2 regions of the Kribbella sp. NPDC058245 genome follow, and region 1 is predicted to be linked to the other one. Evidence: riboswitches for the same ligand, from Rfam matches in the RefSeq annotation. Region 1 holds a riboswitch; the other holds the start of a gene.
The links. Region 1 has a riboswitch for S-adenosylmethionine ahead of thrC (threonine synthase). Riboswitches for the same ligand answer to the same signal wherever they lie in the genome.

Region 1 (5,555 bases):
TGGTGCGGGTTTGGCGGGCGGGGCGGGTGGTCGATCCGCACTCGGTCATCGGTGGGTTGCGGAAGGGGCCGGGGGATCCGGCTTATGTGTACGACGGGGCGCGGCGGACTGTTTGGCGGGCTACTCGGACGCCGGAGGGGCCGGTGTTGTTGCGGCTGACGCCGAGGCGGGGGGATGTAGAGGCGGAGGCCTGGGGACCGGGTGCTGAGTGGGCGCTGGACGGCGTACCGGAGTTGTTGGGGGAGGCGGACAGCTGGGACGGGTTCGAGCCGCTGGCTGAGCATCGGGCGCTCGTGGATGCGGCGCATCGGTTCCCGGATGTGCGGGTGCCGCGGACGCGGGCGGTGTTCGAGGCGATGGCGGCGGCGGGGATCGAGCAAGTGGTGACGGGGAAGGAAGCGTTCCGGGCGTGGCGGTTGCTGCTCGGGGAGTACGGCGAGCCTGCGCCGGGACCGGGTGGGCCGGAGGGGCGGGCGATGATGGTGCCGCCGGCGCCGGAGGAGTGGCGGCTGATCCCGTCGTGGCAGTGGTTGCGGGCCGGGGTCGAAGGGCGGCGGTCGCGGGTGGTGGTGACGGCGGCGACGCGGGCGAAGGCTTTGGAGCGGACGCTCGAGCTGACGGACTCGGCCGAGATCGAGCGGCGGCTGCGGTCGTTGCCTGGTGTCGGAGTGTGGACGGCGGCGGAGGTGCGGCAGCGGGCGCATGGGGACGCGGATGCGTTCTCGTTCGCGGACTATCACGTGTCCCGCAACGTGTCGTATGCGCTGATCGGTGAGGAGCTGGACGACGACGGCTGCGCGGAGCTCATCGAGCCGTATCGCGGCCATCGCTTTCGGGTGCAGCGCTTGCTGGAGATGGCCGGCATCGGCCACCCCCGCTACGGTCCGCGGAAGTCCCTGCCGACCCATACGCCTGGCGCTACCCATCGACTTCGGTGAGAGAGGTGAATCACGCCGTACGCGGGGGATCTGGTGGAAATGAGATGGCGTCTCGGATGCTGGAAGGCGGAAGGCGCGATCCGGACCCGATTGGGTAACCTCGGGGCAGCTCATCCAGAGGGACTGAGGGAAACGGCCCGTTGAAGTCCCGGCAACCCTCCCCGTCGAGACCCCGCCCGGGGTAACTCACGGTGGAACGGTGCCAAATCCGTCCCGCCATCGAGATCCGGTGTTCGCGGGGAAGATGAGAGGGGAACCTCAGCCATGAGCCTGGCCACCGCCGCCCACACCATCCGTGAAGGTGCCTTCGGCAACGGAACGCATCTGAGCTGTCGCGCCTGTGGGGCGAAGTCGCCGCTCGGTCCGTTCTACGCCTGTATGGAGTGCTTCGGTCCGCTCGAGGTCGGGTACGAGTACCCGACCATCACGCGGGAGCAGATCGAGGCCGGCCCGAAGAACATCTGGCGCTACCAGCCGCTGCTGCCCGTCCCCGTCGACGTGGCCAGCTTCCCGAACACCGAGCCCGGCTACACCCGGCTCATCGACGCCCAGAACCTCGCGCGCGAGCTGGGTCTGCGCAAGCTCTGGGTGAAGGACGACTCCGGCAACCCGACCCATTCCTTCAAGGACCGGGTCGTGGCGACCGCGCTGAGCGCCACCCGCGAGCTGGACATGAAGGTCTTCGCCTGCCCCTCCACCGGCAACCTGGCCAACGCCGTCGCCGCGGCCGCCGCCCGGGCCGGTATCCGCTCGGTCGTCTTCATCCCGAAGGACCTCGAGCGCCCCAAGATCATTACGACGGCCGTGTACGGCGGGACGCTGGTGGCCGTCGACGGTAACTACGACGACGTGAACAAGCTGGCCTCCGAGATCGCCGGTGAGGAAGAGGGCTGGGCGTTCGTCAACGTCAACGTCCGTCCGTACTACTCCGAGGGCTCCAAGACGCTGGCCTTCGAGATCGCCGAGCAGCTCGGCTGGCGGATCCCGCAGCAGGTGGTGATCCCGGTCGCGTCCGGCTCGCAGCTGACCAAGATCGACAAGGGCTTCACCGAGCTCGGCAAGCTGGGGCTCGTCGACGCCACCGACTACAAGATCTACGGCGCCCAGGCGACCGGCTGCTCGCCGGTGGCGCAGGCGTTCCGCGACGGCCACGACGTGGTGAAGCCGGTCAAGCCGGACACGATCGCGAAGTCGCTCGCCATCGGCAACCCGGCCGACGGTCCCTACGTGCTCGACGTCGCCCGCCGTACCGGTGGTGTGATCGAGGACGTCTCCGACGAGGAAGTTGTCGACGGCATCCAGTTGCTCGCCCGCACCGAGGGCATCTTCACCGAGACCGCGGGTGGGGTGACCGTCGCGACGCTGAAGAAGCTGATCGAGACCGGCCAGATCGACCCCGACGCCGAGACCGTGATCATCAACTCCGGCGACGGGCTCAAGACGCTCGACGCCGTGGCCGACCGGGTCGGCCCGAAGGTGACCATCCCCGCGTCGTACGACGCCTTCGTGAAGGCAGGACTGCAGTGAGCGTCAGTGTCAGAGTCCCGACCATCCTCCGGCCCTACACCCAGGGAGTCTCCGAGGTGTCCGCCGAGGGTGCGACGCTGACCGAGGTGCTGGACTCGCTCGACGCGTCGTACCCGGGGATCAAGTCCCGGGTGCTCGACGAGTCCGGCGAGCTGCGCCGCTTCGTGAACGTGTACGTCGATGACGACGACGTCCGGTTCGCCGAGGGTCTGCAGACCGCGATCAAGGACGGCGGTCAGGTCTCGATCATCCCGGCCGTCGCCGGCGGCTGACGGTTCCGGTCGGAGAACGTCCGGAACAAGGACTACGGTCGCCGGTATGGCGACGAACTGGACAATCGGCCGCGATGCCGCGGACCCACCCTCCTTGGCGAGATTCTGGGCCGCGGCGCTCGGCTACGTGATCGAGCCCGGCTTCGACAGTCCCGACAACACGTCGATCATCGATCCTGACGACGAGTTGCCGGCGATTGGGTTCCTCCGGGTGCCCGAGCCGAAGACGGCCAAGAACCGGCTGCACATCGACATCCGGGTCGCAGGTCCCGGTGAGCGGTCGCCGGAGTCCGCCGTACGGATGCGTGCGAAGGCTGCAGCGCTCGTGGAGCTGGGGGCGACGCTCGTGCGCGAGGACTTCTATGGTGACCAGCTCGGTCACATCGTGATGCTCGACCCCGAGGGCAACGAGTTCTGCGTAGGGTGACGCCATGCGCGCTGTAGTGATCTCGGAGTACGGCGTTGTGCCTGAGGTGCGGGAGGTTGCGGAGCCGGAGGTGGCGGCGGGTTCCGTCGTACTGAAGGTTGAGGCGACCGGGCTGTGCCGGAGTGACTGGCACGGGTGGATGGGGCATGACTCCGACATCGTGTTGCCGCATGTGCCGGGGCATGAGCTGGCGGGGACGATCGCGGCCGTGGGTGCCGGCGTCTCGGGGTGGGAGATCGGCGATCGGGTGACGACGCCGTTCATCTGCGCTTGCGGGTCGTGTGCCGAGTGCCTTAGTGGCAATCAGCAGGTGTGCCCGAATCAGTTGCAGCCGGGGTTCAACTACTGGGGCTCGTTCGCCGAGTATGTCGCGATTCCGTATGCGCAGGTGAATCTCGTGCGGCTGCCCGACGAACTCGACTTCGGTACGGCGGCTGGACTCGGCTGCCGGTTTGCGACGTCGTACCGGGCCGTCCGGCAGGTCGGGAAGGTCGAGGCCGGCGAGACCGTGGTCGTCTTCGGCTGTGGTGGGGTCGGGTTGTCGGCGGTGATGATCGCGGCGGCGGCCGGGGCGCGAGTGGTTGCCGTTGACACCAATCCGGCCGCGCTCGAGCTGGCCCGCCAGTACGGCGCTGTGGAGACGACATCGGAGGTGGGTGATGTCGGTGCTCACATCACCTTCGACGCGCTGGGCTCGAATGACCTTGTCCAGCAGGCGTTGCGGGTACTCCGGCCGCGCGGTCGGCATGTGCAGATCGGGCTGCTGCCCTCCGGCGTACAGCTCGATGTCAGTCGCCTGATCGGCCAGGAACTCCAATGGCTCGGCAGCCACGGCATGCCCGCCCACGCCTACCCCGAGATGCTCACCCAAGTTGCCCAAGGCAACCTAAACCCAGCGGCCCTCATCACCCGCACCATCACCCTCGATGAAACCCCCGCCGCCCTAGCCGCCCTGAGCAACGGCACCCCCGCCGGCGTCACCATCATCACCCCCTAGCCCACCCCCTCCATTTCGCGGGCCCACCCACCCCCCATTTCGTTGGCCCGCCCATCTGGTGGTGGGTGGGCCAGCCGCATGCGGTGGGTTCACCCGCAACGGCGTGGGTCAGCCCATCAAATTGGGGTGGGGTGGCGGGCGATGGTCGGCGGAGGTGGTGACCGTTTCCGGCCCCGGTCACCTGATGGGTTCACCCATCAGGTTGTGGGTGTTGGACCCGCATGTGGGTGCAGAACCCGCAAGCTCGTGGGGTAACCCATGAGATGGCGTCGCCCACCCATCCCCATTTCGTTGGCCCGCCCATCTGGTGGTGGGCGGGCTAGCCGCATGCGGTGGGCTCACCCGCAACGGGGCGGGTCAGCCCATCAAATGGGGTGGGGAGGTGACCGGGGCCGGCAAGTTCGTGGGTGAACCCATGAGATGGCGTCGCACATGAGCTCGTGGGGTAAGCCATCAGGGGGGACGGGTTAGAGGCGGATGGCGTAGATGGTGGGGGGTCGGCCGGTTCGGCCGTGTTGCTGGGTGGCGATGGGGTCGGCGAGGCCGGCGCGTTCTAGGCGTTTGAGGACTCGTCGGGCGGTGCGGAGCTGGACGGCCAGGTGGTCGGCGACGTCTTGGGTGGTCAGGCCGTCGGGGTTCTTGGCGGTGAGTTCGCGCATGCGGGCGAGGGTGACCGGGTTGAGGCCTACGCGACGAGCCAACAAGGGCAGGCTTTCGGCGCCGCGGGGGATGGCGGGCTGATCGCCGGAGAGCTCGATGACGATCTCGACGTCGTCGGACATCGATACGACGCCGGCCACGCTGCCGATCGAACCGGCGCGGCCGACTGCGCGTCGTGCCAAGGCTTCGGCTTCTGCGGCAGTGCGGCCGATGCCGAAGCCGACGTACGCCGTGCTGTGGCGTGCGGCGAGGTGGTCGAGCAGCGGCATCCGGGTGAACTGTTCGGTCGCCTGCTCAAGCAGGCCGCGCGTGGTGACCACCAGGTACCGTCCGTCGGGTAGCAGGGCGAGGCTGCCGCCAAGCGTGATCAGGTCACCGGCCAGGGCGTCGTCGGGTTCGGGGAGATCGACGATGCCGAGCGCGACCTGCGCGTCGCCGACGTGTTGGCCGCTGGTCGTGAGGACGAGCGCCTGCAGGGTGGAGCGGATCGAGTAGCGCGACGGGACCAGGCGGACCGACGGCATCTCGTTGTCGAGCAGGTGGAACGCCGAGCCGAGGCAGCTGATCGCGATCTTGGTGTCGTGCTTGTCGCGGGCGCTCCGGTGGAACGTGACGATGTCGTCGGAGGTCAGACCGGCCCGGTACGGGAGCACCTGGATCTGGTCGGTCGGCAGCTTGGCCTCGATCAGCGTCTCCAGGACCTCACTGCGCCGCAGCGTGTCGATCGAGAACTG
Region 2 (5,555 bases), on a different contig from region 1:
CCGGCGTGGCTCGCGGCCGGGGGAGTGCTGGCGATCGCCAACCTCCGCGGCGGCGGTGAGTACGGGAGCGCCTGGCACGACGCCGGGCGGCTCAAGAACAAGCAGCAGGTGTTCGACGACTTCATCGCGGTCGCGGAACACCTGCGGGACACCGGCGTGACCACTCCGGCGCAGCTGGCCATTCACGGTCGAAGCAACGGCGGACTGCTCGTCGGAGCGGCCATGACGCAGCGCCCGGACCTGTTCAAGGTCGCGCTGCCGGGAGTCGGCGTACTGGACATGCTGCGGTTCCACCTCTTCACGGTGGGTGCCGCGTGGGCTTCCGACTTCGGGCATCCGGACAACCCGGAGCAGTTCGAGGACCTGCTGGCCTACTCGCCGCTGCATCGCGTGCAGGACGGTACGGCGTACCCGGCCACGCTGGTGGTCACCGGTGACCACGATGACCGGGTCGTCCCGTTGCACAGTCATAAGTTCATCGCTGCGTTGCAGCATGCCCAGTCCGCGGCCGAACCCGTCTTGACCCGAGTGGAGGTCAACACCGGTCACGGCTTCGGTAAACCCGCCGCGATGATCGCGGCGGAGTGGGCGGACCTACTGGCGTTCGCTGCTCACCATGTAGGCCTGAAAACTCCTGAGCAGACTCCTGAGCAGTAGGAGCGCTAGGACTGTTGTGTCACCAGATGCGGGGTGCGTGGAGGTCACGAGGGTCATCGGCCGGCTGACAGCCGTGGTCGGTGTCCTCGTACTCCGCGCGCAGCCCATTGGTGGCCAGGGAGCGCACTGCTCCGACGAGCCGGTCCACGTGCTCGCGGGTCGTCCCGAGGCCGAGGCTGGCGCGGACCGCCGTACCGTGCTCGGGTGCGTCGGCGAGCAGGTGGCCGACCAGCGGGTGCGCGCAGAACTTGCCGTCGCGGACTCCGATGCCGTACTCCGCGCTGAGAGCGGCGGAGACGAGCGTGGAGCTCAGACCCTTGATGGTGAAGCAGACCGTGCCGACACGGTCGGCCTCGGCGCCGAAGATCGAGTACGTCGTGACCTCGGCGATCTGAGCCAGTCCGGTGCGGAGCCGGGCGAGCAGGCTGCGCTCGTGCTGCTCGATCGCGTCGCGGTTCCGGCTGATCGTCGCGCAGGCCGAGGCCAGCGCGATCGCGCCGATCACATTGGGGGAGCCACCCTCGTGCCGGGAGGGACCGGTCGCCCAGACCACGCCGTCGCCGGTGACCGAGGTGGTCGCGCCGCCGCCGTACAGGTAGGGGTCGGCGGCGTCGAGCCAGTCGGCCCGGCCAATGAGGGCACCGGCGCCGTACGGCGCGTAGAGCTTGTGACCGGAGAGCGCGACCCAGTCGACGTCCAGCTCGGCGATGTCGACGATGCGGTGCGGCGCGAGCTGTGCGGCGTCCAAGCAGATCCGGGCGCCGTGGGCCTTGGCGACGGCGGCGAGCTCGGCGATCGGGAAGATCTCACCGGTCACGTTCGAAGCGCCGGTGACGACGACCAGGCGCGGGCCCTCCGGAGCGGCCCGCAGCGCGTTGGCGACGGCAGCCACAGTCTCACCGGCCGAGGCCGGGGCAGCGAGCCGGACGGTGCGCTCCTCGCCCCAGGGCAGCAGAGCGGCGTGGTGCTCGGACTCGAAGACGATCACGGTCGCGTCGGCCGGGACGGCGTGCGAGAGCAGGTTCAGCGCGTCTGTGGTCTGCCGGGTGAAGATCACCTGGTCGTCCGCACGGGCGCCGACGAAGCTGTGCACCTCGGCGCGGGCCCGCTCGTACCACTGGGTGGTGATGCGGGAGGCGTAGCCGTTGCCGCGGTGGACCGACGCGTACGACGGCAGCGCCGCCTCGACGCTGGCCCGCACCGACTCCAGACACGGCGCGCTCGCACCGTGGTCGAAGTTGGCGTAGTCCGTCACCCGGCCGTCGGCCAGCGGGACCAGCAGGTCCGAGCCGACGGTGGCGGGGATGGTGCCGGTCGTGAGCCGGGTGACGGCCGCACGAGGGGTGGTGCTGCTGGCCGGCTCGAGGATGGAGAGGATCGACATGGCTTCGCTCCCGGGAAGTCCGCACTTGCCGAGCGGCGTATCCGCACGGCCTGGTCTTCACCCGGGGCACCCCACCGCGGAGGAGGGTTGCCGGCCAGCGAGCCGGGGCTTGACGCTGGCGCTCATGACCTGCCGAGAACGGTAACGAACGGGCCACGAACGCGCCAGCCCTCTTCTCGTTATTTGAGATGGCCGAACACATCGTGGGACGACAGGGAGGAATGAGGCGTGATCGGACGACTGCACCACCTCGCGATCGACTGCCCGGATCCACTGCGGCTGGCCGGGTTCTACGCCGCGGTGCTCGGCAAACCGATCACCTACCGCAGTGCCGACTGGGTGGTCGTGGCGGACAACGACCGGACCTCCGGGCTCGCCTTCCAGCGTGCGGCGGATCACATCCCGCCGCGCTGGCCCGATCCTGCGCAGCCACAGCAGATGCATCTCGACGTCATGGTGGACGACGTCGACGCGGCCGGGGCGGCCGTCATCGCGTTGGGGGCTCGCCACCTGAGCGGCGCGGTCTACGAGGATCCGGCCGGTCATCCGTTCTGCCTGATCCCTCGGCCGGGCTGGGCGCCGCCGGTCAACCCGTAATCGGTTCGCGATGGCCCGGTACGACGTGTTGGATGGCGGGATGATCGACATCGCGGCGTGGACCGCACCTGAGGTTGAGCGGCCCGAAGGCTCGTTGACGGCACCGGAAACCGAGCTGCTGCGCGGTTATCTGGACTTTTACCGGACCACGTTGCTGCACAAGTGCGCTGGTCTGACCGCCGAGCAGCTCGCCAGCCGGCCGTCGCCGCCGTCGAACCTGTCGTTGCTCGGGCTGATCCGGCATCTGACCAAGGTCGAGCGGATCTGGTTCCGGATCCACTTCGCGGCCGGCGAGAAGGCCGAACCGCTGTTCGCGCCCGAGCTCGGCAAGGACGCCGACTTCGAGATCATCGATCCGGCGGACGCGGAAACGGCGTACGAGGGTCTGATCGCGGAATGGAAGCTGTCCGACGAAGCAGCGGCCGGGCGGTCGTTCGACGAGCGGTTCGAGTTCGGCGGCACGGAGTCGACGCTCCGGATGATCTACATCCACCTGGTCGGCGAGTACGCCCGGCACTGCGGGCATGCCGACCTGCTGCGGGAACAACTCGACGGCACCACCGGAGCTTAAGAGGCTGTCTGGGAACCCCACACACCCTCTGATCGATCTGGTAACAACCCTTCCGATGGCCCGGGCGCTGTGGTCAACTTCCTGCCATGAAGCGTCCGGCCGCCCTCGTCGCGCTGATCTTCGCGGTGTTGACCGCGTTGCTCGTTGCGCCGGCGAGTGCTGCGTACGGCGTCCGGATCGAGGTGTTGTCGACGCCGCGGCCCGACTTCGTCAGTGACGGTAATGCGCTGATCGGCATCACCGGCCGCAACCTCGAGAACCTCACTGTCGAGCTGAACGGGCGTGACGTCACCGACGCCTTCACCAGGACCGCGGGTCAACTGGTTGGTCTGGTGCGCGGTCTGGTCGTCGGGCGGAATACGGTGACCGCGGGTGAGGCTCGGCTCGGCCTCACGAACTATCCGCGCTCCGGCCCGATGCTGGCGGGTCCGCACGAGACGCCGTACATCTGCGGGACGGCGGGCTTCGTCACGCTCGCGAAGGTAAAGCTCGGTCCGGCGACCGGACCAGACTGCTCGGTGCCGACCCGGGTCGACTACCTGTACCGCTCGACGGTCGACCGGTCGCTCAAGGTGCTTCCGGCAACGAAACCGGCCGACCTGGCCACCACGACCACGTCGGACGGGCGGCGGGTGCCGTACATCGTCCGCGTCGAGACCGGTGTGATCAACCGGTCGATCTACGAGTATGCCGTACTGCACGATCGCGCTGAGGGTGCGCCGAGCGCATTGCGGCCGCCGTCGGGCTGGAACGGCCGACTGATCTACACCTTCGGTGGTGGTTGCCCGGGCGGGTGGTACCAGCAGGGGAGCGCTACCGGTGGCATCAACGACGACGTCCTGCTGGGTCGCGGGTACGCCGTTGCCTCATCGACCCTGAACGTGTTCGGGGTGAACTGCAACGGGGTGCTCGCCGCCGAGACGATGGCGATGACGCGTGAGCACATCATCGAGACGATCGGCGTACCTCGGCAGACCATCGGCTGGGGCTGCTCGGGCGGTTCGTACCAGGTGTTCCAGATCGCCGACAACTACCCGGGCCTGCTGGACGGGATCATCGCGTCGTGCGTGTTCCCCGAGGTCGGGTTCGCTACGCTGCACACGATCACCGACGCGCTGCTGCTCGATCACTACTTCCAGTCGGCCGACGGCTGGAGCGATGCCGAGAAGCAGGCCGCGGCCGGGTTCGGCAAAGTCGGGACGATCGCGAACCTGGCCGCCGCCGGGCGCCGGATCGACCCGCGGGTTTATTGCCCTGAGCAACTACCCGTCGAACAGCGCTACGACCCGGTGGGCAACCCGGACGGCGCGCGATGCGACGTCTACGACCACCAGGTCAACATCTGGGGCAAGAACGCTTCCGGTGTCCTTCGGCGGCCGCTCGACAACGTCGGGATCCAGTACGGCCTGGCCGCGCTCAACGCGGGCAGGATCACCGCTGCCCAGTTCGTCGACCTGAACCGAGCGATCGGCGGCTTCGACGCCGACGCCAACTTCGTCCCCGGTCGCACGGTGGCCGATCCGTCGGCGATCAGAACGGCGTACCGGACCGGACAGTTGCTCAACGGCGGTGGGGGACTGGCGAACACGCCGATCATCGACTACCGGCAGTACCTGGACGAACTGCCGAACGGCGACATCCACCTGATGTTCCACTCCTTCTCGCTGCGGCAGCGGCTGATCAAGGCCAATGGCGACGCGGACAACCAGGTGATGCTGGTGCAGTCCGGCGAATCGACCGCCGGCTTCAACAGCAGCAATCCGGTCGTTCTGTCCGCACTGAAGGCGCTGGACCAGTGGATGGACGCCATGGACGCCGACAACGGCCCTGGCTCGGCGCATGCGCGGCTGGTTCGCAACAAGCCGTCGTCACTCGTGGAGGCCTGCTGGACTCCACAGGGCGCCAAGATCGTCGAGAAGCAGGTCAACGGCATCGGTACGACGCGCTGCAACAGCCTGTACCCCGTCTGGCCGGCACCGCGTCAGGTAGCCGGCGCATCCGTCGCCAACGACATCATCAAGTGCCAACTGCGCCCACTGTCACCGGCCGACTACAAGATCCGGTTCAGTGCGGCCCAGTGGGGCGCCCTCCGGAAGGCCTTCCCGCAGGGTGTTTGTGACTGGAAGGCACCAGGTACCGGTCAGCAGCGTCCCACTGGGACGTGGCCAGCCTTCTGAGCCGTGACGCTACGGATGGGGCAGCGTGATCGGCGTGTGACACGTGAGACTCGAGTGGTATTGGAGGTAGCCTGCTAGATATGGCGACCCGCACGTCTTCCCCGGCGCGGGCGCAGAAGTCGGCAGCCAAACGGCCGAGTACGGCCCGAACGGCTTCCGGTGGACGCTC

Region 2: another riboswitch for S-adenosylmethionine. It lies ahead of ACFVWG_RS05555 (aminotransferase class V-fold PLP-dependent enzyme); the one in region 1 lies ahead of thrC (threonine synthase).

The regions. Positions count from the first base shown of each region.
Region 1 covers NZ_JBHVWY010000005.1:231,168-236,722, forward strand. Annotated here, with positions in the region: gene ACFVWG_RS13335 (DNA-3-methyladenine glycosylase family protein) at 1-938, shown strand, start outside; SAM riboswitch class I at 1,046-1,189, shown strand; gene thrC (threonine synthase) at 1,203-2,465, shown strand; gene ACFVWG_RS13345 (ubiquitin-like small modifier protein 1) at 2,462-2,737, shown strand; gene ACFVWG_RS13350 (VOC family protein) at 2,784-3,164, shown strand; gene ACFVWG_RS13355 (alcohol dehydrogenase catalytic domain-containing protein) at 3,169-4,161, shown strand; gene ACFVWG_RS13360 (hypothetical protein) at 4,629-5,555, opposite strand, start outside.
Region 2 covers NZ_JBHVWY010000002.1:431,029-436,583, reverse strand. Annotated here, with positions in the region: gene ACFVWG_RS05560 (prolyl oligopeptidase family protein) at 1-657, shown strand, start outside; gene ACFVWG_RS05555 (aminotransferase class V-fold PLP-dependent enzyme) at 677-2,041, opposite strand; SAM riboswitch class IV at 2,058-2,171, opposite strand; gene ACFVWG_RS05550 (VOC family protein) at 2,270-2,638, shown strand; gene ACFVWG_RS05545 (DinB family protein) at 2,679-3,209, shown strand; gene ACFVWG_RS05540 (DUF6351 family protein) at 3,296-5,386, shown strand; gene ACFVWG_RS05535 (DNA translocase FtsK 4TM domain-containing protein) at 5,467-5,555, shown strand, end outside.